3 regions of the Arsenicicoccus dermatophilus genome follow, and region 1 is predicted to be linked to each of the others. Evidence: riboswitches for the same ligand, from Rfam matches in the RefSeq annotation. Region 1 holds a riboswitch; each other region holds the start of a gene.

Region 1 (9,536 bases):
TCCGGCACTCCTGCCGAGGCGCTGCGCCACGCCGGGGTCTACGTCGAGGGGGTGCTCGAGACGGCGCACGCCGAGGCCGACCGCCCCGTCGAGGGCTTCACCGCCTGCCCGCCCGTCCCGGGGCTGCTCGACGGCCTCGCGGAGAGCACCACCACCACGACGCGGTTCGTGCCCGTCCCCATCGAGCACGTCTGGCAGGCGGCGTGCGACGCGGCCGTGGTCACGCGGTGGTTCGGGTGGCACGAGGACGTCCGGATCCTCGACGAGGCCACGCTGCGGACGAACCGCGCCCGGGGCGTCCCCGCCCTGGAGCTGCGCCGCGTCCGGTGCGAGCTGGGCCGGCTGGACGGCGTGGACACCGTGGCGTGGCAGGAGTTCACCCCGCCGTCGCAGGGCGGCGACCCGCGCGGCGCCTACGTGCACCTGGCGCTGACACCGATGGCCGGTGGCACCCACGTGCGTCTCACCCGAGGCTTCCGGGGTCACGGGCCGATGGGCGGGGTGTTCCGCCGGATCGGCGCCGCCCTGACCCCGCTCTCGACCGGGTCCATGCTGCACGACCTCGCGCTCGTGGCGGACGACCTCGGCGACCGACGCTGATCGGTGGCCGCGAACCTCCCGTCCCCGTCGGCCAGGTCGCACTAGTCTCGGTGAGGTGGATCACCTCCTCCGGCCCCCGCTCCCGGGCGACGGCGCGGCCGCACGCGCCTGGGCGGTGCGTTTCTCCGACCCGGCGGCCATGCGAGCGCTCATGCCCGAGGTGCCGGAGGGGCCCCACGTGCGGTGCTGGCGGCCTTCGTGGCCTGGCGCGAGAGCCGACCGGACCAGGCACTCACCCTGCTCGGTCCGCTGCTCGAGTCCGACGACCTGACCGCCCTGTGGTCGGTGCGGGCCCGTGCGGTCCAGGCCGCGGTGCTCCTGGAGATCGGTCTGCCCCGCGAGGCGCAGGAGTCGCTGCTGCGGGCCCTGGAGGAAGCCCCCCGCAGCACCGACTCGATCGCGGTGGCCGCCACCATCCACGACCTCGGGGTCAACTACGGCGCGGGCGACCCGGACCGGGCGTCCGCCTACTTCGTCGAGGCCTGGACCCGCGCCCACGCGATCGTCGTGGCCGAGGAGCACGAGCCCGCGACCGACGCCCTGGCGCTCGAGGCCCTCGCCGTCGTCAACCTCCGCGGACTGCGCGACACCTACGACACGGACCTGCCCGAGGGCCTGCCGGGGTATGCCGAGGCGGAGGAGCTGACGCGTCGCAGCTGGCCCGAGCTGAGTGCCGCCATACGCGCGCTCCGGACCCAGGTCGCCCTGGAGGCCGGGGACACCGACGAGACCCACCGGCTCGCCTCCGACCTGCCCGACCCCCGCGGCATGCGCGACGTCACCAACGCCTCGCTGGTCGCCCAGGCCCTGGCCCGGCTCGGACGGGAGGCCGGCCACCCGGACGAGGCGCTGGAGACGCTGACCGAGATGATCGACCGGCTGCCGCCCGCCTTCGCCCTGGAGCTGTTGGGCGACGTCGTCGAGATGCACCGTGCGGCAGGCGATCTCGAGGCGGCGCTGGAGGCCGCCGAGCGCCGCTACGCGCTCGTCACCGAGCACCACGTGGACGGTTCCCGGGTCGCCGTGCGGGCCCTGGAGGTGTGGCACCGCACCCAGCGCGCCGAGGAGCAGGCCCGCACCGCCGCGGAGGTCGCCCGGCGTCTGCAGGCCCGGCTCGCCGAGCTCAACCGGGACCGCGAGCGGCTCCGGGCCCGCAGCCGACGCGACCTCCTCACCGGCCTGTGGAACCGCCGTCACCTGGTCGACGTGCTCGCCGAGCTCGACGGGGCCGGGCACCAGGTGGCCCTCGTCGACGTCGACCACTTCAAGACGATCAACGACGAGTCGGGACACCATGCGGGCGACGAGGCGCTGCGCCGGCTGGCCCAGGTGCTGCAGGACGTGTGCGGTCCCCGGGACACGTTCGCGCGGTATGGCGGGGACGAGTTCGTGGTCGTCCGCCCGGCGGGCGCCGAGGGCCTGCTCGCCGAGGACCTGGAGGCGGCGACCCGGGTCCGCGGCCACGACGACGTGGGGCTGCCCGAGGTGGTGACCAGCATCGGGGTGGCGTGGTCGGACGAGCGGGGCTGCGAGGCGGCCCTCGAGCGGGCCGACGAGCTGATGTATGCCGCCAAGCGCTCCCCGGACGCCCAGCTGCTGGCGGACGAGCGGCGTTCCCCCGAGGCACCGGGGAGCTGATCCTGGCCCGGCCGCCGGAGCGCGCGTGCCCGACCACCGCGGCAGCCCGAGGGGCCGGTCGCCACGAGCGACCGGCCCCTCGTCCCGCGGGTTACTTCACCACGGTCCCGGTCAGCCGGGTGCCACCCTTGACACCGGCGCCCTCGACGGAGACGGCCAGCGCCACCTGGCGGCCCGCACGGGCGTCCTTGGCCAGCGGCAGCGTGATCCGACCCGTCCTGTCGCCCGGGGCGATGATCAGGTAGGCCCGCGCGTCGGCCTGGTCGAGGGGGAGGTCCTTGCTCGGGTCCACGCTCCAGTCACCGCGCGCGGCAGGAGCGACGTCCGCGATCCGCAGACCGGCGCCGGCCGGCTTGACGGCCACGATCTCCAGGGCGACGGCCTCGCCGCTGGGCCGGTCGAGGGTGAACGTCCAGGTGAGCGAGCCGCCGGGCTTGGCGGTGGCCGCGGGGGTCAGGGTGCCGACGGGCTTTGGGTCGTCGTCCTTGACCACGAGCTCGGTCGCGGGGGTGGCGACGAGCACCGGCCCCCGCACCCGCACCTGCCCGATGATCTCCTGGTCCGTGTTCCACACGGTGTTGCCGGCGACGGGCATCGCGATCGGGACCTGCCGGCTGCCGGACGGGACGGGCACCGTCCTGAGCACCGACGCACCCGGGCCGTTGACCACCGTGAGCGCCGAGAGCGGCTGGGGCGCAGGCGAGGACAAGGTGGCGTGCACGACCTGCGTCCACGGCTTGGCGCCCTCGACGACGGAGGTGCGGGCAGGCATGCGCAGCACCGAGGGCCGCAGGGCCGCGGCGGGGGCGGTGCCGGCGTTCGCCGCCGAGAGGTCCAGGACCACGGCGGATCCCGCAGCCTTGCCTCGTTCCAGGGAGACGGCGGTGATGCGGGTCAGGTCGATCCCCTTGGCCGGCAGCGGGAACCGCACGTTCTGCGCGACCACGCGACCGCGCAGGCCGTCGCCGGTGCCGGACACGCCTGCGCGGGTCGCCGGACCCTGGGGCTTGAGGGCGACCCGGCGCCCGGCGGCGTCGGTGAGCCGCAGGGTGGGGGTGAGGCTCGCCGTGGGCGCGAGCGCCATGCGCACGTCGAGGTAGGCCGATCCCTTGACCGACACGGGCTTGGCGGCCCGCAGGGTCAGCGCCGCGGAGCTGCCGAGGTCCCAGCGCCAGCCGGCCGGGTTCTCCTGGGGATAGCCGTTCCAGTGGACGCCGGTGGAGGCACCGCTCTGGTGGATGGGTGCGCAGGCCGTGCCGCGGCAGACGGTGGCGCCGCTCATGGTCCAGCCCCCGGTCTGCGGGTCCGCGAGGCGACGCCGGGCCCCACCGGTCGCGGAGGTGACGAGCTTCATCCAGCGCTGGTCCGCGGGCAGCGTGCCGGTGCCGTCGAGCGCGGCCGGGTCCCCCTTGCCCTTGAGGAAGCGGTCGGCCGCGAGGGCCACGAGCGACACCCCGCTCTGGCGCTGCCGCGCGGGCGTGAGGCGCGAGGCGGCGGTGCACCGCGTGCCGGCTCCGTCGTCCTGACCTGTGCTCGCGGGCGGCGTCCACGTGGTGTTGAAGTAGTTGTGGTTGGCGCCCGGCAGGTAGGCCACCGAGGACAAGGCGTGCTGTGCGCCATACCAGTCCGCACCATCGGCGTAGCCGGCCCCCTGCAGGTCCGAGACGTCACCGTCGCAGCCCGGCAGCACGGTCAGCGTCGGCGTGGTCGACGCGGAGGTGTGGAAGAAGTTGGTGGGGCCGAGGAGCACCAGCCCCCCGATCTGGTAACCCTTGGCGGGCTCCTGCTCGATCGCGGCGTAGGCCACGCCCTCACCGCCGCGGCTGTGTCCGACGAGGAGGGTGTTGGTGGCGTCGTACCGGCTCTTGACCGTGCCGGCGAAGGGCGCCGACGCGCCGGATCGCCACGACCCGAGCAGCGACAGGTGAGCCCGCACCAGCGCGGAGCGGGCAGTCATGCCGAGGTCGCTAAGCCAGGCGTCCTGGGCGTTGACCGCGTTGGCGTCGATGCTGACCGTGAAGTAGCCGCGGCGGGCCAGCTCGTCCTGCAGGTAGCGGTAGCCCTCGAGGTTGGGCACCGGCTTGCCGGGCGCCTTGCAGGGCCAGGAGCCGTCGCCCCCGTCGCACCAGCTGTGGCGCCCGTGCAGGAGCAGGACGACCGGCAGCTTGGTCCCGGTCGCGGGAGCGACCACGCGTCCGGTGATGGCCTGTGGCTGGGTCAGACCGGGCAGACGCTGGGCCGGAGCGGTGTATGTCGTCGTGACGACGCCGGGCCCGGCCGCAGGCGGCGAGGCGAAACCCTTGTCGGAGTCATTCCCCGCGCCGCGCCGGGGCTGTCGCGCGAGGAGCTCGGCCTCGGTGGCGTGGCCGTAGCGCACCACCAGCGTGGGCAGGTCCGTCGGCAGCCGGTCGACCGTGATGGTGACGGAGCCGTCGGGCAGGGTCTGGGCGGGGCCCAGGTCGCCCGCCGCCGTGGCGATGTGAGGGCGGGCGTCGGTGATGGGGGCGTGCCGCAGGGGCAGCCGCACCAGGTCGAAACCCTTGACGGCCGGGAGGACTCGCCACCCAGGCGGGGCCACCGGCAGCGGCGTGTCGCCCGCTGCGGAGGCACCCGGCGACGGGGTCGGAGCGGGCGCAGCCACCGCAGCGGCGGGGGCGCAGACGAGGGCGGTTGCCGTGAGGACGGCAAAGGCGCTGGCAAGGCATCGGGCAGGCATGGGACCTTCTCACCGTGGGGCGCCCGCGGTCTCGAGCACCGACTGCTCGTCACGCTAGGCCCGGAGCCTGGACGGACGGTGAGCACCGTTGACCCGTGAAACGATTCGCCCGCCCCGCCCCGCGTTCCCGCCAGTAGGGGCAAGTGGCGGGATCCCGGCGGCGTGTCGCGCGCACTTGTGGCAGCTCGCCGTCCTGTCGGGCTGTCGCGGTCGGGGAACGCCCCATCGAGGTGCTCGTGCTCAGCAGCGGCGAACCTGCCTGAGTCACGCTCGGGCTCACGCATCCACGCCGGCGTGAGGACCACCATGCGCTCGCCGTGCACCCCTGCCCTGCGCGCCGGCGAACGGTGGCGCTCCTGGATCCCCGCCCTCGTCCGGCTGCCGGGACCGCTACGACATACCGCTCCTGACCTCGGCGAATCCCACCGGACCCCTGTCGGTCCGGGCCTCCTCGCGGGACTCGGCACCGATGGCCCGGCGATGACTCTCCCGACCCCCGAGGAAGCAGTGGTCACCCGCGTGCCAGACTGAGCAGGTCCGGTCGCCACCGGACGACAGGCCTGGAGCGAAGTCGGTGTGATCCCGACGCTGTCCCGCAACGGTGATGCCTCCTCGGAGGACGAGCCCGGTCGCCTCCGCGCCTGTCCGAGCTCATCTGCCCTCGAAGGAAGGGCCGAGCGTCGACGTGGTCGTCGTGGCCGCATCCTCACCGGTCCTTCCTTCCGTCTCGAAGGAAGACCGCCGATGTCCACCGCCTCACGACTGCTCCCGCCTCTCGTGGGCGCGCTGGTCCTTGTCCTCTCGTCCTGCCACTCGGGCACGACGTCCACCACCTCGTCGGCGGCCACCGGCGCCGGGTGCATCACCGACTTCGATCCCGACAAGGACTACTTCCCGGACAAGGTCACCTTCGAGGACGCCAAGAACGTGACGGTCGAGTACCAGAAGTCCTACAAGGTCGTCACCGTCAGGAAACCTGCTCCTGGCGAACCTGCCCAGACCTACGTGCTGGTCCAGTGCGGCGCTCCCAAGCCGGCGCTGAAGGGCGAGGCCGCCTCGGCCCAGCAGATCACCATCCCGGTCGCGAAGGTGGCTGCCTCGTCGACGACCCAGCTGCCGGCCTACGAGATCCTCGACCGGGTGGATGCCGTCGCGGGGGTCGGGAGCACCGACCGGGTGAGCGACGGGAAGATCAAGTCCGCCATCGACCGCGGCGCCATCAAGGGCTTCAAGAACGAGGACCACGGCGTCAGCGCCGAGTCGGTCGCCGCGGTGCGCCCCGATCTCTTCGTCACCATGGGCACCTCGGATCCCGCGAACGCGAAGATCAAGGAGCTCGGAATTCCGGTGGTGGCCAACGCGGAGTGGCTGGAGAGCACCGCCCTGGGCAGAGCCGAGTGGATGAAGTACACCGCTCTCTTCCTCAACGCCGAGAAGAAGGCGGACGGGGTCTACGCCAAGATCGCCGCGGACTACAGGGCGGTGGCGGCCAGGACGAGGACGGTCGCGGACCGACCGACCGTGCTGCTCGGCACGATGAGCAAGGGCACGTGGTATGCCGCGGCCGCCGACGGCTATGTCGCCAATTCCGTCAAGGATGCGGGCGGCCAGTACGTGATGAGCGACGTGAGTGGGACCGGGAGCAAGACCCTCGACCTCGAGGTGGTGCTGGCCAAGGGCACCCAGGCGAGGTACTGGCTCAACGGCACGACCCTGAAGGAGTGGAAGACCACCGCCGACATCGTCAGGTCCGATGCCCGCCTGGGCCAGCTCGCCGCGGTCCGGCAAGGCAACGTCTGGGTCGCGACGAGGCGGATCAACGCCGGGGGCGGCAACGACTACTGGCAGAGCGGTGTGGTGCGTCCGGACCTCGTCCTCGCCGACCTCGCGGCCATCCTGCACCCCGAGCTGATGCCTGGTCACCAGTTCACCTACTACGAGCAGGTGCCGACACGGTGACCGCCACCAGGCACGAGCGTGGGACCTGCCCGGTCACGGGGACCGCTCCGGGCGGCCTGGCCCTGCGCTTCGGACTCCTCGCCCTGACGGCGGCGGGCGCGACGGCCGCCGGTCTGGCGCTGGGCGCGGTGTCCGTGCCGCTGCGCGAGGTCGTCGACTGGCTGCTGGGCCGTCCGGTCGACCCGGTCTCCGCGACGATCCTCCATGACATCCGCGGACCTCGCACGGTCACCGCGCTGCTGGTCGGCGCATCCCTCGGGGTCGCCGGGCTGCAGACGCAGACCCTCTTCCGCAACCCGCTCGCCGACCCTTACGTCCTCGGCCTCTCCTCGGGGGCCAGCCTCGGTGTGGGCGTGGTGATCCTCCTGGCCGGGACCTCGGCGTATGCCGCCTCGCTCACCGCTGGGCTCGGGCTGACCGGTGACCTCGGCGTCGTCCTCGCTGCAGCCGTCGGCTCCGGGCTGGTCATGTGCCTCGTCCTGGCGGCCGGTCGGTTCCTCCGATCCAGCAGCACCCTGCTGCTGCTCGGGGTCATGCTCGGATATCTCGTCTCCGCGGCGGTGACCGTCATGCTCGCAGGGGCCACACCTGAGCTCATCGCGCAGTACACCCGTTGGGGCTTCGGCAGCTACCACGGTGTCACCTGGAGCAACCTCACGGTCCTTGCCCCGGTCCTCGGGCTCTGCCTGCTTCTGTCCATGCTGCTCGCCACCTGGCTCAACGCCCTTCTCCTGGGCGACAACTACGCCCGGACCATGGGCGTCGACCTACGGCGAGCCCGAGCCTCGATCGTCCTCACCACGGCGGTGCTCGCGGGGGCAGCCACGGCCTTCTGCGGTCCGATCGGCTTCCTGGGCATCGCGATCCCGCACCTGTGCCGTGGGTTCTTCGGCTCCTCCGACCACCGCGTCCTGCTGCCGGGGTGCGTGCTCGCCGGGGGGCAGGTGGCCTTGGCAGCCGACATCCTGGCCCAGCTGCCTGGTGAGGGCGTGCTTCCGCTCAACGCCGTCAATGCCGCCTTCGGGGCCCCGGTCGTCATCTACATCCTGCTGAGCCGCCACGGAGGAGCGGGCGCATGAGATCGATGACGCAGGCCCAGCACCCCGCGTCCCCTGGCCCGGCCGGCGCAGCCCCAGCCCTGCTGACCCTGGACGACGTCCGTGCCGGATACCGTCGCCGCCGACGTCCCCCGGCCGTGGTGCTCGACGCGGTCTCGGCCCAGGTGGGACCTGGCGAGCTGGTGGCACTCGTCGGGCCCAACGGCTCGGGGAAGTCCACCCTCCTGCGCACCATCGCCCAGCTGCAGCCGGCCCTGCGAGGACGGGTGCTCCTCGAGGGCGAGGACGCCTGCACCCTGCGCAGCCGGGACCTCGCACGCCGCCTGGCTGCCGTCCTGACAGATCGCTTCGATCCCGGACGTCTCAGGGCCTGCGAGGTCGTGGCCCTCGGACGGCATCCTCACCGCGGGGCCTCGGGGCGCCTCTCCGCGCGCGACCACGAGGTGATCACGGCATCGCTCACCGCCGTCGACGCCCTGGCCCTGGGCACGCGCGAGCTGGCGAGCCTCTCCGACGGCCAGCGGCAACGGGTGATGGTGGCGCGGGCCCTGGCACAGGAGCCGAAGGTCCTCCTCCTGGACGAGCCCACCTCTTTCCTGGACCCGCCCGGACGGATCCACCTCCTGGAGCTCCTGCGCGAGATCTGCACCGCACGCCGTCTGGCCGTCGTCGTGTGCACGCACGACATCGAGACGATCCTCGCCTATGCCGACCAGGTCTGGGTCGCGGGACGGGATCCGGTGATGCACGTCGGCGTGCCCGAGGTCCTGGCCCAGGAAGGGCTCCTGGGCGCGCCCTTCGCGACGCCCGGGGTGCGCTTCAGGCTGGACAGCCTGACCTTCGAGGCCGTTCACCCCGATCGCCCCGGGTGCCACGTCCACGGGCACAGCGACGACGCGCACCTGGCACGGCACTGCCTGCGCCGAGCAGGCCTCGCCGTCGATGACGGCGTCCCCGCGGTCCTCACCGTGTCCGAGGGCCCGGAGGGGTGGATCGTCCACGACAGACCCGACCTGCCTCCTCTCCGATCGCTCGTCGACCTGCACTCCCTCGCCTGCGGCATGCTGGCCGCCGGGGAGGAGCCGAGGGCATGACCTGGTCGGTGACGGTGCGTTGTCGAGATGCGCCCTACCGCGCACGGTCACCCGCGGGCCACGGTGCTCCCTGCTACGCATGGACCGGGAGTTCCTGAAAAGAGCAGCGGCCTTCGTCATGGCGGAGAGCGCGTCGTCGCGGCCGATGCCGCCTACGCGCTGATCCACGCGGAGAAGGCCACCAACGAACCGACCCGGTCCCCGGGGGCCGCCGGTATCCCGGTGACGCGGACGTGTCAGCTGCTGAGCGTGTCCAGGTCGGGCTACGACGACTGGTCCGACCGGCAGCGCCGCGGGCCGGGCCCGCGGGCGCAGCGGCTTGCAGACCTGGCCGTCAAGGTCGTCGCCGCACACAAGGCGTCGGGCGGTGTGAACGGCGCCTCACGACTCCTGGCCGATCTGCGCGCCGAGGGTGAGGTCGTGTCCCGCCAGACCGTGACAAAGCTGATGCGCGCCAACGGGATCCGCGGG
Region 2 (9,536 bases), on a different contig from region 1:
AGCCGCTCGCGGGAGAGCCAGCGCTCACCGTCGCTCCCCTGCTGTGGAACCGGTGGGATGAGGCGACCCGGGCGCACAGCCTGCGCAACCACCTGCGGTTCCGCGTCGACTACGCCTGCGAGCCCATGGGTGTGGACCCCGAGCGTGCCCGCCGCTGGGTGGTGCTGCGCGAGCTGGACAACGCGTGGCACGCCGCCCGGGCAGCGGCCGGGCAGGAGCGGGTGACCCAGGCGATCACCATCATCAAGTCGATGACCGGCTGAGAGCTCAGGTCCCCTGCCGGGCCACGGCCAGGGCTGCCACCAGCTCCTCGACGCTGCGCACCCGGACGTCCGGGTCGAGCAGCCCCGCCCGGGCGAGCAGCTCGGTCGCCTGCACCTGCCAGGGATGCCGCAGCCGGGCCCGGGACACCAGATCCCGGTCGGCGAGCACCTCGGCCACCGGCCCCTGGACGACTGCGCCGTCGGCGACGACCGCGGCCTCGTCGGCCCACCCCAGCGCCGCATCCACCTCGTGGGTGGACAGCACCACGGTGGTGCCGTGCTCCTCCAGTCGCCCGAGCGCGCCGAGCATCTCGTCGACCCCCCGGGGATCCAGGCCGGCCGTGGGCTCGTCGAGCAGGAGCAGCTGCGGACGCATGGCCACGGCTCCGGCGGTGGCGGCCCGCTTGCGCTCGCCATACGACAGCTGGTGGGTCGGCCGATCGGCGAGGTGCTCGATCCCCAGGAGCGTGAGGGCCTCCGCGACGCGCTCACGGACCTGCTCGACGGGCAGCCCGAGGTTCATCGGCCCGAAGGACACGTCCTGGCGCACGTCGGCGCTGAACAGCTGCGCGTCCGGGTCCTGGAGCACCAGCTGCACGCGCTGCCGGTGGGCCCGAAGTCCCTTGCGCGAGTAGTCGACCGCCTCGCCGTCGACATACACCTGGCCAGCCGCGGGCCGGTGGCTGCCCGCCAGGCAGCGCAGCAGGGTCGTCTTGCCGGACCCGTTGGCGCCGAGGATCGCCAGCCGCCGACCCCCCGTCACCTGCAGGTCCGCGCCGTGCAGCACCTCCGGGCCGCCGGGATAGCCGGCCCGCAGCCCGCGGGCGACGAGCCGGTAGACCTCGGGGTCGCGCCGGCCGTGGTCGCAGCCGGGTCCGCGGTGGCTCATCGGGCCCCCAGCGCCCAGGACGAGGCCGACACGGTGGCGAGCAGCAGCAGCGTGCCGGCCACGAAGGCCGGGGAGTGCCGCTCGGTGCGGGGCAGGGTGAGCAGGGCCGTCTCGTAGCCGCGACCCGCGAGCCCTTCCTCCAACCTCCTGGCCCGGTCCCACGAGCGGGTGAGGACCGCCGCGGTGAGCATCCCCGCCGAGCGCAGGGAGGTGCGCCACCCCTGGTAGCCGAGGCGCCCCGCCTGTGCCTCCCGGATCTGACCCTGGGCCTCCAGGAGGACGAAGAGGATGCGGTAGGTCAACGAGGCCACCTCCACGCACGCGTCGGGCATCCGCAACCGACGCAGCGCCGTCAGCAGGTCCACGACCGGGGTCGTGGCCGCGAGCACGAGCACGGCCAGGGTCCCGGCCACCGCGTGCGCGGTCAGCCCGGCCGCCTCGGCCACCCCGCGGTGGGTGACGGCCAGCCAGCCCAGGCGCAGGTATGCCGGGTCCGCCTGCGGCGCACCGAGGCTCACCGCCACCGAGAGCCCGCTGAGCACGATGAACGCGAGCGGCGCCCGCATGGCCCGGGCGACCAGACCCGCCGGGACCCGCGCCCCGAGGAGGAGCACCACCAGGCTGGCGACGGCGACGAGCACGGACCCCGGCCAGGGGGGCAGCACCAGCGCCACGGCCATCAGCCCCAGGCCGAGCAGCGCCTTGTCCGCCACCGCGCGGGGGCGCCAGGCCCCCGCCCAGGCCGCGTCGTCGATCGCCAGGCCGCCGGACACGTCAGCTCCGGCCGCCGGTCTCGGAGCACGTCGGCAGGGAGTCCGCGGGGGCGCCGCCCGTCGGGAGCGACCGGGTCGAGCCCGACCCGGTGGCCTGGTGGGTGCGGTCGCGGCGGCCGTGCAGGCGGCCGACGACGTAGCCGAGCGCACCGGCCCCGATCGCCGCCTGCATGGCGAACAGCCCCGACTCCACCTCGCTGCTCGACGGCTCGAAGATGCTGTGGAACCACGGCCGGTAGCCGGGGTCGGAGGCGTCGATCGCGGCCGTGGCGGCCGAGTCGGTCCCGCCGAAGCGCTCGCCGTCCGCGGCGCCGCCCCCGGCGACGACGAACGGCAGCGCGAAGAGCACGACCAGGGCCAGGACGCATCCGAGGGTGATCCACCGTGCCCGGGTCATGCGACCACCTCCGGCTGCTGCGCGGCCGCGCGTCCGCGGCCCTCGGCGAGGACCCCGAGGCGGGTGAGCTCGGGGCGGGCGGCGTCGGCCAGGACCCGGAACACCAGGACCCCGAGGAAGCCCTCCGCCAGCGCCAGCGGGACCTGGGTGACGGCGAAGATGGAGAGGAACTTGCCCAGGGCGCCGAGGACCCCGGTGGCGTGGTCCGGGTGCGCCAGCGCCAGCTGCAGCGAGGTGGTGCAGTAGGTCGACAGGTCGGCGAGGGCCATGGCGAGGAAGACCCCCACCAGCTGCGGGGCCCCCAGCCGCCGGGCTGCGGCATACGCCCCATAACCCACCCAGGGGCCGACGACGGCCATGCTCATGACGTTGGCGCCCCAGGTCGTGATCCCGCCGTGGGCGAGCAGGAGAGCCTGGAAGATCAGCACGATCCCGCCGAGGAAGGCCATGACGGGCGGGCGGAACAGCACGGCCCCGAGGCCGGTGCCGGTGGGATGGCTGGACGAGCCCGTCATCGAGGGCAGCTTGATCGCCGACAGCACGAAGGTGAAGGCACCCGCGGCCCCGAGCAGCAGACGGTTCTCGGGAGTCTCGCGGACCTCGCGGACGACCTGACGGCCGCCGTGGACGACGAAGGGGGCGGCGATCGCGGTCCAGGCCGCGGCCTGCAGCGGGGGCAGATAGCCCTCGGTGATGTGCATGGGCACTCCTTCTGGGGGGGATGACGCGTCCCGGTGGAGATGGCCGAGGGGGCAGTCTCTGGCTGGCGCGGGGCAGACACCCGCGCTCACAGTGGCGCGACCGCGCCGGACTCTCACCGGCTTCCTGCGCACCCTCGGGATGACCCTTCGGAGTATGCCACAGCGCACCGAAATGAGAATGGTTATCACTGGTGTGATGGGTGTCGCCCGGTGCTGCTGACCGGTCCACCCCTACGCTCGTCCCATGTCCGCGACGGATGCCATCCTCGTCCCGCCGGTGCACCCCCCGCTGGAGCTGCGCACCGAACGCCTCCTCCTGCGCCCCTGGCGGCCCGACGACCGGGCGCCGTTCGCGGCGCTCAACGCCGACCCCGAGGTGATGGCCTGCTTCCCCGCACCCCTGTCCCGGAAGGAGAGCGACGACCTCGCGGACCGCTGCGACCGGCACGTCCACACCCAGGGATGGGGCCTGTGGGCGGTCGAGGTGGTCGGTGGCGAGCCCTTCATCGGCTTCGTCGGGCTCGACCAGCCCCGGTTCGCCGCGCACTTCATGCCCTGCGTCGAGATCGGCTGGCGGCTGGCCCGGCCCGCGTGGGGTCACGGCTATGCCACCGAGGGGGCGACCGAGGCGCTGCGCGTCGCCTTCGAGGTCCTGGGGCTCGACGAGGTGGTCTCCCTCACCTCCTCGATCAACCTGCGGTCCCGCGCGGTCATGCAACGGCTCGGCATGACGCACCACCTCGCCGACGACTTCGAGCACCCGCTCGTCGCGGCCGACGACGTGCTGCGCCACCACGTGCTCTACCGCGCCCGTCGGGGCGTCACCACCGCGACCGGGTCGGACCTGGGCACCCCGGCGCCCGAGCTCCCGGCCTGACCCGGCCCCCTACCGCCCTGGACCTGCCGTCCTCGGCCTGACCGCGGTCGACCCTCGGGCCTAGCCCCCGGGGAGCCGCGTGACCTGCGAGCGCCGGGGCGTGGCGACCGCGATCCGCTCGTCCCAACGGTCGAACTCGATGCTCCCCGCGTCCGGTCCCGCCGTCGTCTGCACCTTGAGCAGCCGGCCGCTGCCGTCCGCCGCGACCACGAGGGTGGTGACCCGTCCGAGGGCGAGCTCCTGGGCGCGCCGGCCGGCGTAGGAGACCGAGGTCATCCGCATCGGCACGCGGTGGCCGGTCAGGCGCTGGACCGCGTCGACGAGGCTGCCCACCCCGAGGATGCCGAGCTGGGTCGCCGGCCCGCTGGACATCCGCACGAACCGACCGCGGGCCGTCGCGGTGGTGCGCGGGGAGCGGACGTAGGTCACTCCGTCGATGCGACGGATCTCGACGGGCGGCTGGGTGCCGACCGACACCGTGCCCGCCAGAATCAGCCCGTCGCGGGTGCCTGCGAGGTCGAAGGTCATCGGGACCCCGCCGTGGTTGAGGGTGCCGACCGCGTGCAGGCTCGTCGCCGCGGCGACGAAGCGGGACACCTGGTCCAACACCGCCTCGGCCTCGCCCGGAGCGGCCTGCGGGCCGTCACCTCCCGGCATCGTGGGGACCGGCTGCGGGCCGCCGGGAGGCACGGTGCGGGCGGGGGACGGCGTGGGTGGGCTGCCCGACGGCGCCGGGGTCCGCGGGGCGACGCCGGAGGGGGTCGGCGGGAGCTCCAGGGGCTCGCCCGTGCATCCCCCCAGCGTGAGCGTGCCGACGATGGCGAGCGCGCAGGCTCTCGCGACCGTGGTGCGTCGTGCACCCCTCATGCTCGGCTCCCTCGTGCGCCCCGGCAGCCCAGGGCCGCCGCCCCTTCAGGCGTCGTAGTCCAGGCTGACGGTCTCGGTGAGCGGGTGGGCCTGGCAGGCCAGCACGATGCCGGCAGCGACCTCGTCAGGCTCGAGGGCGTAGTTGCGGTCCATCCGCACCTCCCCCTCGACCACCCGCGCGCGGCAGGTCCCGCAGACCCCGCCCGTGCAGGAGTATGGCGCGTCCGGCCGGGCTCGCAGGGTCGCGGCCAGGATCGTCTCCGCGGCGTCCGTCATCACCACGTCGGTGGTGCGGCCGTCGAGGTTGACGGTGACGCGCGCCAGCACGCTCGCCGTCGCGGGGTCGGCGCCCTCGCCCGGGTCCTGGGCGGCGCGGGGCTCGTCGTCGACGTGGAAGACCTCGTAGTGCACGTGGTCCGTGGCGACGCCCTCGCCGGCCAGCACCTCGCGGGCGTTCTCGACCATGGAGAAGGGCCCGCAGAGGTACCACTCGTCGACCGAGTCGACCGGCACGAGGGTCTCCAGGATGCGGCGCAGCCGAGGCTCGTCCAGCCGCCCGCTGAACAGCTCCACGTCGCGAGCCTCGCGGGAGAGCAGGTGCATCAGCTGGAAGCGCTCGCGGTAGCGGTTCTTGAGGTCCTCGAGCTCCTCGAGGAACATGATCGTGCTGGTCGAGCGGTTGCCGAACATCAGGGTGACACGGCTGTCCGGCTCCTCCTCGAGCGCGGTGGTCAGCAGCGACAGGATCGGGGTGATCCCGGACCCGGCGGCGATGGCGCAGTGGTGTCGGCCCCGGGTCGGGTCGGTGGGGACCACGAAGGACCCGGTCGGCGGCATGACCTCCAGCACGTCGCCCGCCGCGACCTCGTCGATCAGCCAGGGCGAGAGGGCGCCGCCGGGGACCCGGCCCACGGCCACCCGCAGCCGGCCCGCCTCCCCCGCGGTGCGGCGCGACAGGCAGATCGAGTAGGACCGGCGCTGCTCGCCACCGTCGACCTCGCGACGCAGGGTCAGGTGCTGGCCCGGCTCGAAGGCGAAGGTCTCGCGCAGCTCCTCGGGCACGGCGAAGCTGATCGCTGCGGCATCGTCGGTGAGCCGCTCCACGTGCGCCACCGTGAGCGGGTGGAACTGCGGGCGCGGGCGGGCGGGCTTGCTCAGCAGAGCCATCTGTCAGATCACCTTGAACTCGTCGAAGGGCTCGCGGCAGGCATCGCAGCGGCGCAACGCCTTGCACGCGGTGGACCCGAAGCGGGCCACCTCGGTCGTCCGGTCGCTGCCGCAGTGCGGGCAGGACACCTGGTGGCGGGACAACGTCACCGGCACCGGGCCGGTGGCCGCCTGCGCGGCCCCGACGGTGGGCGGGGCGATCCCGAACTCGCGCAGCCGCTCCCGGCCGCGTCGGCTCATCCAGTCCGTCGTCCAGGCGGGCGACAGCTGGGTGGTGACCTCGGCCGCGAGCCCTCCCTTGCGGGCCTCGTGGCGGACGAGATCCTCGATCAGGCCCATGGCCGGGCAGCCGCTGTAGGTCGGGCTGATGACGACGCGCACGACGCCGGCGGCCTCGTCCACGTCGACGGACCGGACGATCCCGAGGTCGTCGATGGTGATGACCGGGATCTCCGGGTCCGGGATGGCGCGGATGGCGTCGGCCACCGCCGCCACCGTGGTCACCAGGTGGCGCCGGGGTGCGAGCGCGCGATGTGCTGCATCTCGGCGAGCAGATAACCCATGGGGCGGGCGTGGATGCCGCGGCGCCCGTCGCGAGAGCGCCAGCGCGACGGCTCGGCGGGGGTCAGGGTGGCCTCGGCGAGCACCTCCCCGACATAGGTCCGGACCTCGTCCTCGACCTCGCCGGGCCGCACGCCGAGTCCGGCCACGGCCACCGCCGTCTCGGCCGCGGAGTCGTCGAACAGCTCGGCGACGTAGGGCTCCACGGCCTGGAGGCCGGCCTGCATGCGGCGGTGGGACTCCTCGGTCCCGTCGCCGAGCCGGACCACCCAGGTGCGCGCGTGGTCGCGGTGGTAGGCCAGCTCCTTGACGGCCTTCTCCGCGACGCCGCGCAGCGTCTCGTCGGTCGAGGAGGTGAGGCGCTGCATGATCGCCAGGCGGGTCGTGGCGAACCACAGCAGCCGGGCCATCTCCACGGCGAAGTCGCCGCACTCGATCTCGACCAGGTGGACCGAGCGGAACTCCCGCTCGTCGCGCAGGTAGGCCAGGTCGTCCTCGGTGCGCCCGGTGCCGTCCACCTGGCCGGCGTAGGTCAGCAGCGAGCGGGCCTGGCCGAGCAGGTCGAGGGCGATGTTGCCGAAGGCCATGTCCTCCTCGATGGCCGGGGCGCGGGACACCCACTCCCCCAGGCGCTGGGTGTAGACGAGGGCGTCGTCGGCGAGGCCGAGGACATAGGTCGCGAGGTCGGCCGGCTCGGAGACGCTGCGCGAGGGGCCGGCGATGGTGGTGTCGCTCACAGGTACTCCACGTCCTCGGGGACGTCGTAGAACGTCGGGTGGCGATAGACCTTGTCGGCGCTGGGGTCGAAGAAGGATCCGCGCTCGTCGGGGCTGGACGCGGTGATCCGCCGGGCCTCGACGACCCAGATCGACACCCCCTCCTGACGACGGGTGTACAGGTCCCGCGCGTTGTGCAGGGCCACGGTGGCGTCGGGCGCGTGCAACGAGCCCACGTGGACGTGGGACAGGCCTCGCTTGGCGCGGACGAACACCTCGAACAGGGGCCAGGGGGCCTCGCTCATGCTGCACTCTCCTTCGAGCGCGAGGCCTGCTTGGCGGCATACGCGTTGGCGGCCTCACGCACCCACGCACCGTCCTCGTGAGCCGTGATGCGGTGACTCATCCGCTCGGCGTTGCACGGACCGTCACCCTTGAGCACCCGCCAGAACTCGTCCCAGTCGATCCGGCCGAAGTCCCAGTGACCCCGCTCCTCGTTCCAGCGCAGGTCCGGATCGGGCAGGGTGATGCCGAGCTTCTGCGCCTGCGGGACGGTCATGTCCACGAACTTCTGGCGCAGGTCGTCGTTGCTGAACCGCTTGATCCCCCACGCCATGTTCTGCGCGGTGTGCCCCTGCTGGGCGGCCTCGCCGGAGTCCTCGGGGCCGAACATCATCAGCGCCGGCCACCACCAGCGGTCGGCGGCGTCCTGGGCCATGGCCCTCTGCTCCTCGGTGCCGCGGGCGAGGACCCACAGGATCTCGAAGCCCTGGCGCTGGTGGAAGGACTCCTCCTTGCACACGCGGATCATCGCGCGGCTGTAGGGGCCGTAGGAGCAGCGGCACAGGGGCACCTGGTTCATGATCGCGGCGCCGTCGACGAGCCAGCCGATCGCACCCACGTCGGCCCAGGTCAGCGTGGGGTAGTTGAAGATCGAGGAGTACTTCTGCCGGCCGGCGTGGAGCTTGTCGAGCAGCTCGGCCTTGTCCACCCCGAGGGTCTCGGCGGCGGAGTAGAGGTAGAGCCCGTGGCCGGCCTCGTCCTGCACCTTGGCGATGAGGATGGCCTTGCGACGCAGGCTGGGGGCGCGGGTGATCCAGTTGCCCTCGGGCTGCATGCCGATGATCTCGGAGTGCGCGTGCTGGGCGATCTGGCGGATCAGGGTCTGGCGGTATCCGTCCGGCATCTCGTCGCGCGGCTCGATGCGCAGGTCGCGCCGGATCAGGTCGTCGAACGACGCACTGTCACCCGGGCCGCGGTCGGCCTCGGCAGCAGCCCCGCGGGCCTTCGCGTAGTCGTCGGTCTCGGCCGCGTTGAGCGGCTCGTCCGGGTCGATCGCGTCCGGGTCGATGACGTCGTTGCCATACATGTCCTGCAGTATCCCCGGCCCGGCCCCGCCCCGCAAAAGGATCCTCGGCGCGTCCCGGTCTGCGAGGATCACCCGGGTGAGCGACCACCAGCACGAGCACCCCTCCCCCCTCGGTCCGCAGGCCGACGCCAGCGTCCGCGAGGCGCGGGCCAACGACGCGCCGGCGGTGGGCACGGTCCAGTCGGCCGTATGGCGCGAGGGCTTCGCGGGGCTGGTCCCGTCCGAGGTCCTCGCGGGGTTCGAGCCGCTGCCCTTCGCCCGCGCGTGGCGCGCGTCGCTGGAGCAGCCGCCCTCGCCCCGGCACCGCCTCGTGGTGGCCTGCGCCGGCGCCCAGGTGGTGGGCTACGCCGCGATCGGGCCGTGCGAGGACCCCGATGCCGAGCCCGGGGACGGGGAGCTGCTGGAGCTCGGGATCCATCCCGACGCCCGGCACCAGGGCCACGGCAGCCGCCTGCTCAACGCGGCCGTGGACCTGCTGCGCGAGGCGGGCTTCCTGCATGTCTATGCCTGGGTGCCCGCCGAGCTCCCGGGGTCACGTGCCTTCCTCGAGGCGGCGGGCCTGCGTCCGGACAGCGCCCGCCGGGAGCGGGTGGTGGGCCCGGACGAGCGGGACCTGCTGCGCGAGGTGCGGCTCACCTGCGCACTGGGTTGACCCCTGCCGTGCCGGGCTGTCCCGAGGCCGCGACCTCGCCGAGGGTGATGGGCAGGATCGTGTAGGTCGCCCGGATGTGCTGCTCGACGAGCTCGGCCGCCCGCTCCCCGTCGCCCGCCGAGACGGCGTCGAAGATCGACTCGTGGTGCTGCTGCAGGGAGGCCCGGAAGCCCTCCCAGTCGTCGAGCGAGCGCTCGGCGTCCAGGATGGGTCGCCGCAGGGACTCGCGCACCGCGACCGTCATGTCGGTGACGAGCCGGTTGTGCCCGCTCTCGGCGAGGACCACGTGGAACTCCGTGTCGAG
Region 3 (9,536 bases), on a different contig from region 1:
AGCAGCGGGCCGTACGTCGACAGCAGGGTCCGCAGCCGGCGCGACGCCACCCGCATCTGGTGCACGGCGTCGGGCGCGGACAGCCGGGCGCCCGCGTCCTCGGCCTTGAGCCGCTCCACGGTGGACTGCAGCGCCGCCATCATCACCTGGCCGGCCGTGGGCCTGTCGGGGACGGCGTGGATCGCGACCGGCCGCGGCGCGAGGGACCCCAGGGCCCGCACCAGCTTGGACGGGCCGCTCGCCGGGCGTGCGCCGGCGGCCAGCAGCACCCCCTCGACGGCGTCCAGCAGCGACAGGGGCCCGTCGACGAGCTCGACCTCCCACTCGCTCCAGGCGCTCGCGGTCAGGCCCTCTCGCAGCGGGGTCGCGGTGACCCGGTCGGCGCACACCTCGGCGAGGAAGGTGCGCTGCTCCCCGGCATACAGCTCGGCGGTGGTCCGCTGGTTGGTGAGCCGCACGACCGGGGTGATGTCGCGGCCCCGCGTGTGCGCGAGCACGTGGGGGAGCAACTCGGCCGGGACCTGCAGCCGCTGCAGGTCGAGCGAGCCGTCCTCGCGGGTCGGCTCCTCGCCGAGGGGGGCGTGCAGCTCCCGGCGGACGTCCTTGCGGGCCGGGAGCTTGAGGTGCCAGCCGGCGTCCTTGCCCCCGGTGCGGCGACGCAGCGTGATCCGGGCGCGGGCCAGCGCCAGGTCGGCGGTGTCGACGTAGATCGCGTCCAGCTCCTCGGCGGGACGCACCTCGACGTGATCCACCCCCGGGAGCGTCACCAGGCTGGGCAGCTCGGCCCCGCCGGCCACGTCGTACTTGCGCTCGATCTCCTGATGCTCCGTTGCAGTCACCGTCCCATTGTCCCCGAAGGGCGGGCGCGGCGCCGACCGTGCCGCCAGCGGCTGCGGGCCCCGTCGCCGCGTCGGTGGGAGCATGGCCTCATGGCCGCGCCCCTGCCCGAGATCCCCCGGTCCTACCGCTCCCTGCCCGGGTGGGCGACCCTCGACGACGACGCGCGGGCGATCTTCGAGGCCCGGCTGGCGACCCTGTGGGCCGACGTGGTGCGCCCGGTCCAGGGCTTGTACGGCGCAACGGTGGGTGAGGACACCGCTGCGCAGGTCGCCGCCGACCCTGCCCTGGACCAGGTCCTCGACCGCCTCGTGACCGTCGCCGCGCGAGCCTTCGCCGGACGACCGCAGGACCTGCACCTGCTCGACCAGCGCCGACTCTCCCAGCCCGACTGGTTCCAGCGGCCCGAGACGATCGGCTACGTCTGCTACACCGACCGCTTTGCCGGGACCTTCGCACAGCTGCCCGACCGGCTCGACCACCTCGCCGAGCTCGGCGTGACGATGCTGCACCTGATGCCGGTGCTGCTGCCGCGCGAGGGCGCCGACGACGGGGGCTACGCGGTCGCGGACTACCGGCGGACCGACCCGCGGCTCGGCAGCTTCGCCGAGCTGACCGCCCTCGCGAGCACGCTGCGCGCCCAGGGGATCTCGCTGGTCGTGGACCTGGTCTGCAACCACACCGCGCGGGAGCACCCCTGGGCGCGGGCGGCGGTGACGGGCGACCCCGAGGCCCGCGCGATGTACCACTTCTATCCCGACCGGACCATGCCCGACCGGTGGGAGCAGACGCTGCCCGAGGTCTTCCCCGACTTCGCGCCCGGCAGCTTCACCTGGGTGGAGGAGGCGCGGTCCTGGGTGTGGACGACCTTCAACGACTACCAGTGGGACCTGGACTACGCGAACCCCCGCGTGCTCGAGGAGATGCTCGACGTCGTCTGCCACCTCGGCAACGCCGGCGTCGAGGTCGTCCGCCTCGACGCCGTCGCCTTCCTGTGGAAGCGGCTCGGCACCAGCTGCCAGAACCAGCCCGAGGCACACCTGGTGCTGCAGGCCTTCCGTGCGCTCACCCGCCTGGCGATGCCCGGCGTGCTGCTGCTCGCCGAGGCCATCGTCGCGCCCGAGGACCTGGCGCCCTACCTCGGCCAGGGGGAGGCGACCGGCAAGGAGTGCGAGCTCGCCTACCACAACGTCTACATGGTCGCGCTGTGGTCGGCGCTCGCCGAAGGCTCCGCCCGACTGCTCACCCACACCGTGCGGGCGATGCCGCCGCTGCCGCCCACCGCCGCGTGGCTGGGCTACGTGCGGCTCCACGACGACATCGGGTGGGCGGTCAGCGACGAGCACGCCGCCGCGGTGGGCCTGTCCGGGCCGGCCCACCGCGCGTTCCTGTCGGACTTCTACTCCGGCGCGCATCCCGGGTCGTGGGCCGTCGGCGAGGTCTTCCAGGCCAACCCCGCCACCGGGGACCGCCGGATCAGCGGGTCCCTCGCGTCCCTCGCCGGTCTCGAGCAGGCTCGCCGGCTCGCGGGTGCCGAGCGGGAGCGGGCGGAGCTCCTCGGCATACGCCGGATCCTGCTGCTGCAGGGGCTCGTCCTGGCGCTCGGCGGCGTGCCGCTGATCTACATGGGGGACGAGATCGGGATGATCAACGACCGGTCGTACGTCGAGGACCCGGCGCACGCGGACGACAACCGCTGGCTGCACCGGCCGCGCATGGACTGGACGGCGGCGCAGCAGCGGCACGAGGCGGGCACGGTGCCGGCGCGGGTCTTCGAGGGGCTGCAGGCGCTCGTCGCCGCGCGGAAGTCCTTGCCGCAGCTGCACGCCCAGCAGGCCATCGACGCGGTGCCGCTGGACAACCCCCACGTCTTCGCGCTGTGGCGGACGGGCCCGCGCGGGCACTGCCTGGTGCTCGCCAACCTCACCGCCGAGCCGCAGCACGCGTCGATCCACGGGTTCGCGGGCTTCGGGCCGCTCTCGGGGCTGCAGGACGCGCTGACCGGCGAGGACGTCTGGTGGGACCTCACCCTCGACCCCTACCAGCAGCGCTGGATCGTCCCTGCCGGCGGCGGTCGGGCCGGCCGGGGTTGGTCGAGCAGGCGGATCCGACCGACCCAGGGAGGTCTGCTGCCGTGAGCGGGCCGGGGGCGGTCATCGCGGGAACCGCAACCGGCGGAACGCGTCCCGACGAGCCCCCTCCGCGCCGCCTGGATAGGTTGGGCCGCACTGGTCCGGCACACCCTCGGGCGCGCCGGGGCAAGAGGGAACCCGGTGCGAGTCCGGGACTGCGCCGGGGGCAGCCGCCCGCGGTGCAGCGGTGAGCGGGAACGACCGCGCCACACGCACTGAGCGGTCGGCTCGGGAAGCGGCGCCTAGGCCCGCGTGCAGGTCAGCCTGCCGCGCGACGCCCGCGAGTCCGAAGACCTGCCAGCGCGGCGACCCACCCGGGTCGTCGGACCCGACTCGGTCTGGAGGACCCATGCCCACCATGCTGTCGATGCGCGTCTCCCACTACGACGCCGCCGGCGCCCAGCGCCTGCGCGACGACCTCACCCACCTCGAGGAGGCCGCCCGGTCGGCCGACGCCACCGTGCCGTGGCTCGCCCGGCGCGAGGGCGACGAGAGCTTCCGGCTGGTGACGGTGAGCCTGGACGGCCGGCTGGCCGGGTATGCCGCCGGCACGCTGCGCGGCGACCACGTCGAGCTGCAGCGCCTGCTCACGGTGCCCGCCGCCGAGCACGCCGAGCCCGGGCTGACCCAGACCCTCGTCGACGTGATCATCGAGCTCTTTGCGCTGCGCCACCCCAAGGTCTCGCTGGCCTCCGACTCGCGCGCCCTCGGCCACCTGATGCACGTCGGCTGGCGCCCGGTCGTCGCCGAGGACCTCGCCGACGGGCAGATCATGGTGGAGCACATCGGCGTGCACCGCCACGGCTGATCCCGCGACCCGACGGGCCGTCCTTGCGGGGCGGCCCGTCGTGCGTCGTTCGGGCCCCTCCTGACGCACCGGAAGATACGCTCGGTGATCGACCGTGACTCTTGTCCTGGAGGGTGTATGCCGATCAACCAGCAGTCCGTGAACAACGCCGCCTCGGGCACCCTGATGGTGTCGAGCCTGGTCTCGGCGTGGCAGGCCTTCCGCCGCAAGGACTACGCCACCGCGGCGGCCGTGGCCGTGCCGAGCGGCATCGCGCTGTGGCGCATGGTCAGCTCGCGCGCCCGCCGCTGACCGCACGCCGGGACGTGGTCGCCGTCCCGTCCCGCCATACGCCTCGCGCCCGGCACCCCGCTCCCGTCCCACCCGGCGCGGGGGAGGTCAGCGTGGGGTGAGCCGCTCGGTCAGGGGGTGGTGCTGGTGGTCGCCGGCGTGGGCGAGGAGCTCGGGTCGGGGGCGTCCGCCACGACGGTCGCCAGCGTCAGCGGCGCGTCGGCGCGGCACACCCGTCCGGCGGAGGGCTGGGGCGCCTGGATCGAGCGACCGTTGACGGCGCGGACGTCGTCGTAGACCGGCCGCCCCTCGAGCAGGTCCCGGTAGCTGTAGCGGGTGAGGGTCTCCAGGCGGCAGTCGGCGCCGTAGCTGAGGATGTCGAAGGCATAGGGCTGGCCGTTGAGCTCGGCGCCCGCGGGGTCCTGGCTGTAGTGCGCGACGACCCCGCCCCCGGTGAAGGTGCCCAGCTGGATCCGGTTGCCGCGCAGCGCAGCCGAGTGCATGTGGCCGTTGAGGCGCACCCGGGCGGCGGGGAAGGCGTCCGCGGCATAGGGCTCGTGCGCCACGAGCAGGTCCAGACCGCGACGGAGGTCGGTGGCGACGGCGGCCGAGGCGGTCGGGTCCGGGGAGGCGCCCGGCGTGGTCGCGGGCGGCGCCGCTGCAGACGCACCGCCCGAGGTGGTCGCCCCCGAGGCGGCCGCACCCGACGACGTCGCCGCGCCCGGTGCGGTCTCCCCAGCCGCCGGTGCCGGCGTCCCGGCTCGCGTCGTGCTCGCGACCGGCGCGACCCGCCCCGACCGCACCTGCTCCATCGCGCGGTCGAAGCGCCGCGCGGCCGCCACCTGCCCCGCCGTGTCGCCGCCCTCGTCGCCGAACCACCGCGGGTCGTTGAAGCCCGCGACCTGCAGGCCCCCGATCGTGGCGACGGTGTACGTCCCCGCGGTCGGCTCCAGCAGGATCACGTTGGGGATCGTCGCCAGCCGTCGCAGGACCGACTCGTCGGTGGCCGCGCTCGCGTCGTGGTTGCCGCGCACGAAGACATAGGGGACGCCGAGGGAGGCGATCCCGGCATACATGCCCGCCGCCTCGCCCTCCTGCGCGTGCCCGAAGTTGAGCAGGTCACCGGTGTCGACGACCGCGGTGATGCCCTCGGTCTGCACGATCTGCCGCATCAGAGGATAGGCGTTGGCGCCGTGGATGTCGCTGACCAGCAGCAGCTTCACGGCGGCCGGGCGGGCTAGGTCCGGCGGGACGAAGTGCTCCTGCAGCGCGGCGGACAGAGCGAGCATGTTCTTGACGTAGGGCTCGGCCTGGGCGGAGCGGGCCTGCACGTCGGACAGGATCCGGGTGTTGGACCGCACGTAGCCGAGCAGCCCGTCGGCCTGCACGGTCTCCAGCCGGTCGGGTCGGAAGGTCGCCCACGCCGACCCGCCCGTCCCGGCGAGCGCGACGACGGCGGCGAGCGCGGGGACCGGAGCGGACCGTCGCCACGGGCGCAGGCCGGCCTCGGCGGATCGCCAGTGCCGCAGGGCGAAGGCGGCCAGCGCGCAGGTGAGCAGCACCCCGGCGGCATACTTCCCGGCGAGGGACGACGCCCCGGAGCTGATGGCGGCGTCGATCTCGGCGGCGCCGGGCTTGAGCGCCGACACGGACAGGTCCTTGGTGGCGAGGACGGCGGTGATCCGGTCGCGGACGCGGGCGTCGGCGCTGACCCCGGGCGCGGGCAGCGGACCGTCGAAGCGCAGGTCGAGGTTGCCGAACAGGGTCGGGGCGTGGACCGACGACAGCTGGTCGGGCTCGGCGGACAGGCGCAGGGTCGCGGCGTAGGAGCTGGTCTGCACGTCGGTGGGCCACACGCTGGTCACGCCGATGCCGACGACGGCAGCGGCCAGGGCGAGGGCCAGCAGGCCGAGCAGCGCGCCGAGCACGCGCAGGGGGCACAGTGCCCACGCGAGAGGGGGCTGGCGACCCCGGTCGGAGGACGTGGCTGGGCTCACGCGCCCAGGGTAGCGACTGACGTGCGGCCCGCACCCTGCGTCGCGCGAGGTCACCGGGGCGAGGCCCTGTCGACAGCGGCCCTGCACGGCCTGCTGCGGTCGCGGATCGTCCTGTGCCGGGAGTACTTTCGGCGAGTCATCAGGGATCGGTGGTCTGCTGGTCACCGTCCGTCCGTCCGCCACGCCTGTCTGGAGGCTCGCATGTCCCTGCCCGTCCGAGGGGTCGCGCTGGTCGCGGCCGCCCTGGTGTCCGTCCCGTCCGTCGCGACGGCGGCCGGCCCCGCTCCTGCGCCCGGCTCGCGCACGACGGCCGGCCGGGCCGCCGGCATCACCTGGGAGGACTGCGGCCGTGGCCTCCAGTGCGGCGAGCTCACCGTCCCCCTCGACCACGCCCGCCCGGACACGGGCACGATCACGCTGCGCCTGGCGCGGCGGCCCGCCGAGGACCAGGCGCACCGGGTGGGGTCGATCTTCACGAGCCCTGGCGGCCCGGGCTTGGCGGTCCCCGACCAGGTCGGGCAGATGGCGGACAAGCTCGGCCCCGAGGTCCGCAAGCGCTTCGACGTGGTCGGGCTCGCGACCCGCGGCGCCGACGCGAGCTGCACCGCGGCGGGTGAGGACCCGGACCTCCCCGGCGGGGGCGTGGTCTTCCCCGCGACGGCCGACGAGCAGCGGGTGCGCCTCACCGTCGACGGGCGCCAGCGCGCGTTGTGCGCCAAGGGTGCACCCCAGCTGCTGGACCACATGTCCACCGCCGACGCCGCGCGTGACCTGGACCTGGCCCGCGCCGCCCTCGGCGACGAGCGGCTCACCTACTACGGCACGTCCTACGGCACCTACCTCGGCCAGACCTATGCCGCGCTCTTCCCCGACAAGGTCCGCGCCATGGTCCTCGACGGCGTCATCGACCCGGTCGAGTGGAGCACCGGCCGCGACCGGGGCACCTTGCGGCCGCTGACCGAGCGCCTCGGCTCCCACCTGGGGGCCAAGGAGGCGCTGGAGGCGGCGTTCGCCGAGTGCGAGCGCGTCGGCGCGGCGCGCTGCCCGTCCGCCGCGACGGTCCGCCAGGACTGGGCCGACCTGGTGGCGGCCACCGAGCGCGGCCCGGTCGCCCTGGGCGACGGGCGCGAGCTGCGGTACGACGAGCTGCACTCCACCGTCCTGCGCGCGCTCTACTCCGCCGACCAGATCCCCGGTGTCCTGACGACGATCCACGACCTGCGGGCCGCCCTGCCTGCGCGGATCCCCAGCAGGGCCATGCTCGCGGCGCCGCGGGCCCGCAAGAAGGCGACCGCCGCGCTCAAGCAGCTGCACGCGCTGGCCCGGGCCGCCGAGGCCACCTCGCCGGCCGCGCAGGAGGTGCCCATCGACCCCAGGCCCCAGCCAGGTGTCGACCGGCGACCGGGCGTCGTCCCGCCGGGCTTGCACGGGCCCCGACCGACCACGACGCCGACCCGGCGTCCGACGCCCGCACCGCGCCCCACGGCCACGCCCACCACCCCGCCGAGCAAGGAGGCCAGCTACTGGGTGGGCTACTCGGGCGTGCTGTGCAGCGACGCCGTCAACCCGAGCGACCCGCAGGAGTGGGTGTCCGCCGCGGAGCGGGCCAAGGCCGCCGCGGGGGGCTTCGGCCCGCTGTGGACCTGGGCCTCGAGCGTGTGCGCCGGCTGGCCGGGCAAGGCCACGGGGGTCTACCGCGGCCCCTTCGACAAGGCCACGTCCACGCCCGTCCTGATCGTCGCCAACCAGCACGACCCGTCCACGCCGTACGCCGGAGCCGCGGCCTACCGCAGGACGCTGCCGACCTCACGCCTGGTCACCGTCAAGGACGGCTTCGGCCACGGATCGCTGCACGGCTACTCGGCCTGCGTCGACAAGACGGTCACGGCCTACCTCACCACCCAGGAGACACCGGCCGCCGACGTCACCTGCACCCCGGACAAGGCGCTCTTCGCCAGGTGACCGCGGGGCTGGGCCGCGTCCGGGTGCTCCCGGGCGCGGCCCTCGGCATACCTCCGCCCGACGTGGCGAAGTCCGCTCCGCCGCGGGAGCCCGCGCGAGAGACTGGGGGAGTCGAAAGGGGAATCACATGAAGACCGAGGCAGACGTCCTCGTCGTCGGCGGGGGGATCGTCGGGCTCGCCACCGCCCGAGCGCTGCAGCTGCGCAAGCCTGGTGCGCACGTCGTCGTCATCGACAAGGAGGACGACATCGCCCGCCACCAGACGGGCAACAACTCCGGCGTGATCCACGCGGGGGTCTACTACACGCCGGGGTCCTACAAGGCGCGGCTGTGCTTCGACGGCCGGGTGCGGCTGGTGGACTACCTCCAGGACAAGGGGATCCCGCACCGCATCGACGGCAAGCTCGTGGTCGCGACCGGCGCCGACGAGGTCGACAAGATGCGGGAGATCCAGCGCCGCTGCCAGGCCAACGACGTGCCGACCCGCTGGCTGAGCCGCGAGGAGCTCCGTGAGGTGGAGCCGCACGCCGAGGGGGTGGCGGCGCTGCAGGTGACGGTCACCGGCGTCGTCGACTACACGGTCGTGTGCCGGTCCTACGCGGACGACATCCGCGCCGCGGGCGGGGAGATCCGCACGGGCACCGCGCTCGTGTCGGGGCGGCCCGGGCTGCGCGACGTCACCGTGGAGACCAGCCAGGGCACGATCGTCGCCAAGCAGGTCGTCACCTGCGGCGGGCTCAACGCCGACCTGGTCGCCAGGGCGATGGGGGCGCACCCGCAGACCCGCATCGTCGGCTTCCGCGGGGAGTACTACGAGCTCACCCCCGAGAAGTCCTACCTGTGCAGATCGCTGATCTATCCTGTGCCCGACCCGCGCTTCCCCTTCCTCGGGGTGCACGCCACGCGGGGCATCGACGGGCACGTCCACCTGGGACCCAACGCCGTGATCGCGCTCGCGCGAGAGGGCTACTCGTGGACCCAGATCAACCCCAAGGACATGGTCCAGCTCGCGGCCTTCCCGGGGATCTGGCGGCTCGCGCAGAAGTACTGGCGCTACTCCGTCGGCGAGGTCCAGCGGTCCTTCTCCAAGGAGGCCTTCGTGAGGGCGACGCAGAAGATGATGCCCGAGGTGCAGGTCGACGACGTGGTCCGCGCCGGGGCCGGTGTGCGCGCCCAGGCCATGCGCCCGGACGGCACCCTCGTCGAGGACTTCGACTTCCTGCACGAGCACCCGCGGGTCCTGCACGTCCTCAACGCTCCCTCGCCCGCGGCCACCGCGTCGCTGGCGATCGCCGAGGTCGTCGCCGACAAGCTGGAGGAGGCCGAGCGCCTCTGAGGGCAGCCGGGCGGTCCCCTCACGGACCGCCTGGCGCACCGCGGCCCCGCTGGTCCGACCGGTCCGACTGGTCCGAAATGGCCTGAAGTGACTACGTGTTCGATAGACCTGGACCATCTGTGAAGATGACCCACGGGGGCTCTGTCGCGAGGGGGTCCGGTGCGAGAGGCTAGGGGCCAGCGGCACCCGCTGGG

What was found. A riboswitch is a leader RNA that binds a small molecule or an ion and turns the genes downstream of it on or off. The one in region 1 is predicted to bind cobalamin.
Region 2: another riboswitch for cobalamin. It lies ahead of MM438_RS09965 (energy-coupling factor ABC transporter permease); the one in region 1 lies ahead of MM438_RS14140 (ABC transporter substrate-binding protein).
Region 3: another riboswitch for cobalamin. It lies ahead of MM438_RS14740 (hypothetical protein); the one in region 1 lies ahead of MM438_RS14140 (ABC transporter substrate-binding protein).

Annotation. Positions count from the first base shown of each region.
Region 1 is NZ_JAKZHU010000002.1:177,036-186,571, reverse strand. It holds gene MM438_RS14155 (SRPBCC family protein) at 1-600, shown strand, start outside; gene MM438_RS14150 (GGDEF domain-containing protein) at 784-2,238, shown strand; gene MM438_RS14145 (alpha/beta hydrolase) at 2,330-4,954, opposite strand; cobalamin riboswitch at 5,475-5,609, shown strand; gene MM438_RS14140 (ABC transporter substrate-binding protein) at 5,699-6,913, shown strand; gene MM438_RS14135 (FecCD family ABC transporter permease) at 6,910-7,992, shown strand; gene MM438_RS14130 (ABC transporter ATP-binding protein) at 7,989-9,065, shown strand; partial or broken gene MM438_RS17010 (IS3 family transposase) at 9,093-9,527, shown strand.
Region 2 is NZ_JAKZHU010000001.1:2,167,042-2,176,577, forward strand. It holds gene MM438_RS09945 (aminoglycoside phosphotransferase family protein) at 1-263, shown strand, start outside; gene MM438_RS09950 (energy-coupling factor ABC transporter ATP-binding protein) at 268-1,152, opposite strand; gene cbiQ (cobalt ECF transporter T component CbiQ) at 1,149-1,925, opposite strand; gene MM438_RS09960 (energy-coupling factor ABC transporter substrate-binding protein) at 1,927-2,322, opposite strand; gene MM438_RS09965 (energy-coupling factor ABC transporter permease) at 2,319-3,023, opposite strand; cobalamin riboswitch at 3,056-3,186, opposite strand; gene MM438_RS09970 (GNAT family N-acetyltransferase) at 3,268-3,900, shown strand; gene MM438_RS09975 (hypothetical protein) at 3,961-4,767, opposite strand; gene paaE (1,2-phenylacetyl-CoA epoxidase subunit PaaE) at 4,813-5,934, opposite strand; gene paaD (1,2-phenylacetyl-CoA epoxidase subunit PaaD) at 5,938-6,420, opposite strand; gene paaC (1,2-phenylacetyl-CoA epoxidase subunit PaaC) at 6,435-7,232, opposite strand; gene paaB (1,2-phenylacetyl-CoA epoxidase subunit PaaB) at 7,229-7,516, opposite strand; gene paaA (1,2-phenylacetyl-CoA epoxidase subunit PaaA) at 7,513-8,580, opposite strand; gene MM438_RS10005 (GNAT family N-acetyltransferase) at 8,657-9,232, shown strand; gene MM438_RS10010 (FadR/GntR family transcriptional regulator) at 9,213-9,536, opposite strand, start outside.
Region 3 is NZ_JAKZHU010000003.1:54,363-63,898, reverse strand. It holds gene MM438_RS14750 (CYTH and CHAD domain-containing protein) at 1-839, opposite strand, end outside; gene MM438_RS14745 (amylosucrase) at 930-2,975, shown strand; cobalamin riboswitch at 3,050-3,285, shown strand; gene MM438_RS14740 (hypothetical protein) at 3,319-3,777, shown strand; gene MM438_RS14735 (hypothetical protein) at 3,895-4,068, shown strand; gene MM438_RS14730 (metallophosphoesterase family protein) at 4,179-6,044, opposite strand; gene MM438_RS14725 (alpha/beta hydrolase) at 6,246-8,006, shown strand; gene lhgO (L-2-hydroxyglutarate oxidase) at 8,134-9,342, shown strand.